One region of the Mumia sp. zg.B53 genome, then DNA from elsewhere that is predicted to be linked to it. Evidence: predicted binding sites of a transcription regulator. Region 1 holds the regulator's gene; the other holds the start of a gene.
The links. The regulator HrcA, encoded in region 1, represses chaperone genes, less so after heat shock. The targets are predictions, from matches to a motif close to TTGGCACTCGNNNNNNNCGAGTGCCAA.
Positions count from the first base shown of each region.

Region 2: the regulator HrcA is predicted to act here: its motif matches at 3,179-3,205, upstream of groES (co-chaperone GroES).

Region 1 is NZ_JAHWCK010000002.1:486,031-490,158, reverse strand. It holds gene KV102_RS13475 (PhoH family protein) at 1-658, opposite strand, end outside; gene dnaJ (molecular chaperone DnaJ) at 777-1,922, opposite strand; gene hrcA (heat-inducible transcriptional repressor HrcA) at 1,940-2,959, opposite strand; gene KV102_RS13460 (DUF3097 domain-containing protein) at 3,082-3,936, shown strand; gene KV102_RS13455 (ABC transporter permease) at 3,949-4,128, opposite strand, start outside.
Region 2 is NZ_JAHWCK010000001.1:679,280-683,407, forward strand. It holds gene KV102_RS03310 (hypothetical protein) at 1-274, opposite strand, end outside; gene KV102_RS03315 (sigma-70 family RNA polymerase sigma factor) at 271-864, opposite strand; gene groL (chaperonin GroEL) at 1,023-2,603, opposite strand; gene groES (co-chaperone GroES) at 2,711-3,010, opposite strand; gene KV102_RS03330 (class I SAM-dependent methyltransferase) at 3,252-4,128, shown strand, end outside.

The DNA.
Region 1 (4,128 bases):
GTGCGACCTCGATCGTCCCGGCCGCGAGCAGCTTGGGGATCGTCTCGGGATCCAGCATGTCGTGGAGGGCGTCGTACAGCGGCCGGAGGTAGGGATCGATCTTCTCGCTCAGCGTGCCCGGCAGGAAGCCGAGGTTCTCGCCGGCCTCGACGGCAGGACGCGTGAGGATGATCCGGTTGACCTCCTTCGCCTGCAGGGCCTGGACGGCCTTGGCCATGGCGAGATAGGTCTTGCCCGTACCCGCCGGACCGATCCCGAAGACGATCGTCTGTCGGTCGATCGCGTCCACGTAGCGCTTCTGGTTGAGCGTCTTGGGGCGGATCGTACGGCCGCGGTTGGAGAGGATATTGAGGCTCAGCACGTCGGCGGGGCGCTCCTCGGTCTCAGCCCGGAGGATCGCGATGCTCCGCTCGATCGTCTCGGGCGTCAGGCCCTGACCGGTTCGGATCATGGTCACGAGCTCCTCGAGGAGACGCTCGACCATCGCCGACTCCGCGGCCGTCGCGCGGATGGAGACCTGGTTGCCGCGGACGTGGATGTCAGCGTCGAAGCTGGCCTCGATCAGGCGCAGGAACTCGTCGGTGGGGCCCAGCAGCGACACCATGGGGATGCTCGCCGGGATCGTGACCATGTGCTGCAAGGGTTCAGGCGTAGTCATCGGCGCTCCCGCGGGAGCAGTTCTCCTTCTGTGAGTTCGGACTCGTCCATCGTAGGCGGCATCGGCGGTCGCACGAAAGCACGATCTCGACCGCCGGGTGCCGCCTCGGTGGCTCCGATCAGCGGAAGGCGTCCCGGATGCGGTCGAACACCCGCCGGTGCGGTGCGGCGAACTCGCCCTCGACCAGCTCCTCGCCCCGCTCGGTGGCGAGGAGGCCGAGCAGCTCGCGCTGCCGGTCGTCGAGCTTGGTGGGTGTCTCGACGACCACGCGGACCTTGAGGTCACCGCGTCCGACCCCGCGCAGGTGCGGGACGCCGCGACCGCGGATCGTGACCGTCTCGCCGGACTGGGTGCCGGGGACGATGTCGAAGCCGATCGTGGCCTCCTCGGCCGGGACACCGGTGTCGGCCTCGAGCGTCGGCAGGTCGATCTGAGTGCCGAGCGCCGCAGCGGTCATGGGGACCCGGACGTCGCAGTAGAGGTCGTCGTCGGAGCGGGTGAAGACGTCGTGCGGCTCCACCTCGACCTCGACGTACAGGTCGGCGGCGGGACCGCCGCCGGGCCCGACCTCACCCTCGCCGGTCAGCTGGATCCGAGTGCCGCTGTCCACGCCGGCGGGCACCTTGATGGTCAGCGTGCGACGGGCGCGGACCCGGCCGTCACCGGAGCACTCCTCGCACGGGTTCGCGATCACGGTGCCGTAACCCTGGCAGGTCGGGCAGGGGCGGGCCGTACGGATGTCTCCGAGGAACGACCGCTGCACGTGCTGCACCTCGCCGTGCCCGCGGCACGTCTGGCAGGTGATCGGCTCCGCGCCGTCGGCCGAGCCGTTGCCGTGACAGGTCGAGCAGACCACGGCGGTGTCGACCTTGAGCTCGCGCGTGGTCCCGAAGGCCGCCTCGGCCAGCTGGACGCCGATGCGGATCAAGGCGTCGTTGCCGCGCCGGGCACGACCACGTGGGCCGCGCTGGGTCTGCTGCCCGAAGAACGCGTCCATGATGTCGTTGAACGAGAAGCCGGCGCCGAAGCCGCCGCTGGCACCCGCACCGGCGAGGGGATCGCCTCCGCGGTCGTAGAACGACCGCTTGTCCACGTCGGAGAGCACCTCGTAGGCGACGGTGACGGTCTTGAACCGCTCCTGCGCCTCAGGGTCTGGATTCACGTCCGGGTGCAGGCTGCGCGCCAGCCTCCGGTACGCCTTCTTGATCTCCTCCGGAGTCGCGTCGCGACTCACACCGAGGGTCTCGTAGTAGTTCTGGCTCATGCGTCGTTGTCTGTCTCTCAGTCGCTGAGGGTCTGGCCGACATAGCGTGCGACGGCGCGTACCGCCGCCATGGTGCCGGGGTAGTCCATCCTGGTGGGCCCGACGACGCCGAGGGTGGCGAGCGGCTCGTCGTCGGTGCCGTACGCGGTGGCCACGAGGGAGGTCGCCGAGAGCTCCTCGTACGGAACCTCCGTGCCGATGCGGACGGTGAGCGTGGTCGGAGAGGTGGCCTCGCCGAGGAGCTTGAGCAGCACCACGTGCTCCTCGAGCGCCTCGAGGACCGGCTTGATCGAGGTGTCGAAGTCGGTGCCGAACCGGGCGAGGTTGGCGGCCCCGCCCACGGCAACGCGTTCGTCGGCCCGCTCGTCGGAGAACGCCCGGGTGAGCGTCGCGACGACAGCGGTGGCGATGGGCTGCTCCTCGGGACGGAAGGTCGTGATGAGGTCGGCCACCGATGCCGAGGCGTCCGGCAGCCGCTGCCCGACCGCGGCGCCGATCATCCGCGCTCGCAAGTCCGCGAGGAGCATCTCGGACGGCTCTTCGGGGAGCTCCACGATGCGCTGGTCGACACGTCCGGAGCTGGTGATCAGCACCAGCAGGATGCGGCCGCGCTCCATCGGGACCAGCTCGACGTGACGGACGGTCGAGCGGGTCAGGGAGGGGTACTGCACGAGCGCGACCTGGTGGGTCAGCTGAGAGAGCAGCCGGACACTTCGCTGGACGACGTCGTCGACGTCGACCGCGCCGTCGAGGAACGACTCGATCGCACGGCGTTCGGGAGGACTCAGCCGCCGGACGGAGGCAAGCCGGTCGACGAAGAGGCGGTAGCCCTTGTCGGTCGGGATCCGGCCCGCGCTGGTGTGCGGCTGGGCGATGAACCCGTGCTCCTCGAGGATCGCCATGTCGTTGCGGACCGTCGCCGGCGACACACCCAGCTGATGGCGGTCGACGAGCGCCCGCGAGCCCACCGGCTCCTGGGTCGCCACGTAGTCCTCCACGATGGCGCGCAGGACCGCGAGCTTGCGTTCATCGAGCACGACGTCAGCCACGGTCCCTCCTCGTGTCGATGATCTTTGGCACTCCGGTGCCCTGAGTGCCAGTCTAGCCAGCCTCACCAGTCGCGTGTGGCTGCGAGGTGCCGCACGTTCTTTCGGCTAGTTTGCTCCTCGTGGCTCACGACCGATACGGATCCGATGTCCTGGCCGGCGACTGGCGCGTCCCCAAGCGAGGGCGGTCCACCGAGGTGGAGGCGGAGGTGGGGATGGTGCTCGAGGAGGTCCAGACCGACTTCTGCGGCGCCGTGACGCGCACCGACCGAGATCTCGACACCGTCGAGCTGGAGGACCGTCGCGGGAGGCGGCGTACCTTCCCCCTCGGGCCGGGCTTCCTCCTCGAGGGCAAGCCGGTCGTGCTCAAGGCGCCGGTACGACACGCCGCGCCCGCACGCGCGACGCACACCGCGTCCGGCTCGGTCGCCGTCCACGACGCGAAGGCACGGGTCGCACGCGCGAGCCGCATCTACGTCGAGGGACGTCATGACGCGGAGCTGGTCGAGAAGGTGTGGGGTGACGACCTGCGGATCGAGGGGGTGGCGGTCGAGTACCTCGAGGGGGTCGACGACCTCCCGTCGGTCGTCGACCGCTTCAAGCCCGGTCCGGGACGCCGCCTGGGCGTGCTCGTGGACCATCTCGTCCCGGGGTCGAAGGAGTCGCGCATCGCCGCCTCGGTGCTGCGCGGACCGCACAAGGAGCACGTGCTCGTCGTCGGGCACCCGTACGTCGACGTCTGGCAGGGCGTGAAGCCCGAGCGCCTCGGGCTGGAGAAGTGGCCGGTGATCCCACGCTCGATGTCGTGGAAGCACGGCATCTGCCAGTCGCTCGGGTGGCCCCACCGGAACCAGGCCGACATCGCGCACGCCTGGAAGCGCATCCTCGGGTCCGTCCGCTCCTACGCCGACCTCGAGCCGGCGCTGCTCGGGCGGGTCGAGGAGCTCATCGACTTCGTCACGACCTGACCGCGCCCGCCCTTACGGTGCGTCGCCGCGGATCCGCCAGAAACACAGCCCGCCGAGGCCGAGCGCGAGTACGAGGAGCAGCGCCGTCTCGCGCCACTGCAGAGTCCAGAAGGCGCTGGACGGGTGCCACGTGACCTGCTGCCGATAGCCCTCGTCCGCCAACCGGTCGAAGCACGCCGCCCGCGCACCCGC
Region 2 (4,128 bases), on a different contig from region 1:
CGGGTCGAGTCGCGCGACCGCGGTGGGCGCGGCGGCGGTCGACCGGGCGCACGCGACGGGCACCCACAGGCCCCACCCGCCAGCCGGCCCGGCCCGGCGCCCTCGACACGGCGGTCAGCCGGTCAGCGGCGGGGTCCCCGGCGCCGGGGAGCGCGGCCATGACGTCGGTGCGCCAAGCGGCCAGTCCGTCGAGGAGGGGGTCGCCCGTGGCCCGACCGGCGATCAGGTCGTCGAGGAGACGGTCGTCGTGCGCGACCGGATCGACGCCGGTCACGCCGAGACCTCCCCGCGCGTCACCTGGCGGTTGCGGTGGAGGTCGCGCAGCCGCTGAAGGGCACGGTGCTGCGCGATCCGTACGGCGCCGGGCGTCATCCCCATCGCGGTGCCCACCTCGTTGGCGGTCAGTCCCATCGCGACCCGGAGGACGAGCACCTCGTGCAGTCGGCCCGGAAGGCAGTCGAGCAGGTCGAGGACATCTTGGGACTCGAGGCGTCCGAGCACCTCGCTCTCGGCCGAGGCGACGCCCGAGTCCGGGACGACGTCGACGAGAACCTGGCGCGAGCGGTAGGCGCTGCGCTGGGCGTCGGCCACCTTGCGGCTGCCGATGGCGTACACGAACGCCTCGAAGGGAAGACCCTGGTGCTCGAAGGTGGGGAGTGCCTGGAAGACGGCGATGCAGATCTCCTGGGCGACGTCCTCGGCCAGCTGCGCACCGTCGCGGTATCCGCCGAGGCGGGCACGGCAGTAGCGGTGCGACACGGTGCGCACGTCGCGCATGAGGGCATCCATGACGTCGGCATCATCGAGGGCTCGCAGCGCCAGCTCGGCGAGGTCTGGCTCACCGGAGGGTGGGCGGGGAAGCATCCGGGGATCCTTCGGGGGCTCAGGAGCATCAGGACGGGTCAGCACCGGTGGTGCCACGCCCACCGTCCCACGTCGCCGGGCGACACGCCAGACCGGATGCACAACGACGAAGGCCCGCCCCTCACGGGACGGGCCTTCGTCGTGGGAGTGCGCTCGGATCAGCTCTCGTCGTCGGCCGGCTTCTCGACCACCAGCGTCTCGGTGGTGAGCAGCATGGCGGCGATGGAGCCCGCGTTGGCCAGCGCGGAGCGCGTGACCTTGACCGGGTCGAGGACGCCCTGGGCGACCAGGTCGCCGTACTCGCCGGTCGCGGCGTTGTAGCCCTGGCCGCTCTCGCGGACCTTGGCGACCACGACGTAGCCGTTCTCGCCACCGTTCTCGGCGATCCAGCGCAGCGGCTCGACGGCCGACTTGCGGACGATCGCGACGCCGACGGCCTCGTCACCGGTGAGCCCGAGGTCGTCCTCGAGCACCGACACGGCGGTCACGAGAGCGGAGCCGCCACCGGCGACGATGCCCTCCTCGATCGCCGCACGGGTCGCCGAGACGGCGTCCTCGATGCGGTGCTTCTTCTCCTTGAGCTCGACCTCGGTCGCGGCACCCACCTGGATGACGCAGACGCCGCCGGCGAGCTTCGCGAGGCGCTCCTGAAGCTTCTCGCGGTCCCAGTCGGAGTCGGTCGAGTCGATCTCGGCCTTGATCTGGTTGACGCGGGCGGAGACCTCGTCGTCCTTGCCGGCACCGTCGATGATCGTGGTGTCGTCCTTGGTGACGACGACGCGACGCGCCGTGCCGAGGTCGTCGAGCCCGATCTGGTCGAGCTTCAGGCCGAGGTCGGGGGTGACGACCTGGGCGCCGGTGAGGACCGCGATGTCCTGCAGCATCGCCTTGCGGCGATCACCGAACGCCGGCGCCTTGACGGCGACCGAGGTGAACGTGCCGCGGATCTTGTTGACGACCAGCGTCGAGAGCGCCTCGCCGTCGACGTCCTCGGCGATGATCAGGAGCGACTTGCCCGCCTGGACGACCTTCTCCAGCAGCGGGAGGAGGTCGGCGACGGACGAGATCTTGCCCTGGTTCACGAGGATGTACGGCTCGTCGAGGACGGCCTCCATCCGCTCGGTGTCGGTCACCATGTAGGGCGAGAGGTAGCCCTTGTCGAACTGCATGCCCTCGGTGAACTCGAGGCCGGTGCCCATCGTGTTGGACTCCTCGACGGTGATGACACCGTCCTTGCCGACCTTGTCGAAGGCGTCGGCGATCAGGCCACCGATGTGGGCGTCACGCGCCGAGATGTTGGCGACGTGCGACATGTCCTGCTTGTCGTCGACGTCACGGGCCAGCTCGAGGAGCCGCTCTGAGACAGCGGCGACGGCCTTGTCGATGCCGCGCTTGAGGGCGATCGGGTTGGTGCCCGCCGCCACGGCGCGCAGGCCCTCGTGGACCATCGCCTGAGCGAGCACGGTCGCCGTGGTGGTGCCGTCACCGGCGATGTCGTTGGTCTTGGTGGCAACTTCCTTGGCGAGCTGGGCGCCGAGGTTCTCGAACGGGTCGTCGAGCTCGATCTCACGGGCGACGGTCACGCCGTCGTTCGTGATCGTCGGCGCACCCCACTTGGAGTCGAGGACGACGTAGCGACCCTTGGGGCCGAGCGTCACCTTCACGGTGTCGGCCAGAATGTCGACGCCACGCTCGAGTGACCGACGAGCAGTCTCGTCGAACTCAAGAATCTTGGGCATGGGGATCCTTCTCTGTGGTGTCGGACCCGTCGAGACACCGCGGGCCCATGTGCTGCGGACGAGTGCTTTCGCCCCAGCGGTCTCGGACCGCCGGGGCGAGCACGTCGCTACTTCTCGATGACCGCGAGGACGTCGCGCGCCGACAGGATGAGGAACTCCTCGCCGTCGTACTTCACCTCGGTGCCGCCGTACTTGCTGAAGACGACGACGTCGCCGACCTTGACGTCGACGGGGATGCGCTCGTCGCCGTCCTCGTTGAAGCGGCCCGGGCCCACGGCCAGGACGGAGCCCTCGGTGGGCTTCTCCTTGGCGGTGTCCGGGATGACCAGGCCCGAGGCGGTGGTCTGCTCCGCCTCGAGAATCTTGACGACGATACGGTCCTCGAGCGGCTTGATGGTGACCGACACTTGTCGACCTCCCCTTTCGTGTTACCCCGTGAGCGGGCGTTCGCCCGTACGACGGGACTGGGACTGTGGGTCCTTCGAGGTGCTCGCACGCACGCCGTCGCGGGAGCCGTACGCGGTGCACCGTTAGCACCCAGGATACGAGAGTGCTAACTCCAACCTAGAGCCGGGTTAGCACTCGGTCAAGCAGAGTGCCAGCGCCCGTGAGCCCGGCCTCCGGGCCCGTGCTGCGAGACTTGCCCCCATGGAGGTCGAGACGTTCGAACGACTCCTCGACGCCGAGGGACAGCAGGTCCTCCGCGAGGCCGAGGCCACGTACGGGAGCGTCGACGAGCTGACACTGGTCACCCGGCTGCGCCGGCAGGGCCACTCCCCCGAGCTGGTCGCGGCGGCGACGAGTCAAGTGGCGCTGCGGCGCCGGGCGGCCACCAAGCTCGGCGCCGACGCCGCGAACATGTACTTCACCCCGGACGCGCTCGAGCAGGCGACGCGCCTGCGGGTCGCCGCTCATCGCGCCGAGCGGCTGAGCGCCACCGGCGCCCGCACGCTGGTCGACCTGGGGTGCGGGATCGGCGCCGACCTCGCGGCGTTCGCCCGCGCGGGACTGTCGGTCCACGGCGTGGAGCGCGATCCGCTCCGGGCCGCGATGGCGCGGGCGAACCTCGCTGCCCTGCGGCTCGACGGCACCGTCGGCGTCGCGGACCTGACGGCGGTCGACCTGACCCCGTACGACGCGGCGTTCGTCGATCCGGCACGGCGGGACGGGCGCGGTCGGACGTTCGACCTCGACGCGTTCAGCCCTCCGTGGTCGTTCGTGGTGGGGGTGCTCGCCGATCGCGGCCTGGCCAAGGTGCTCCCGGGCATCGCCCACGATCTGGTTCCCGACGGTGTCGAGGCGGAGTGGGTCAGCGACCGTGGGGACCTCGTCGAAGCCTGCCTCTGGGGACCCGCGTACGCCGGGGCGACGCGGCGGGCCACCGTCATCGGGACCCACGCCACGGCCACGCTGACCGACGCGGACGCGCCCACCGAGGTCCACGTCGCCGCCCCGGGTGACTGGCTCTACGAGCCCGACGACGCGGTGATCCGCGCAGGTCTCGTGACCGCGGTCGCTGTCCTCA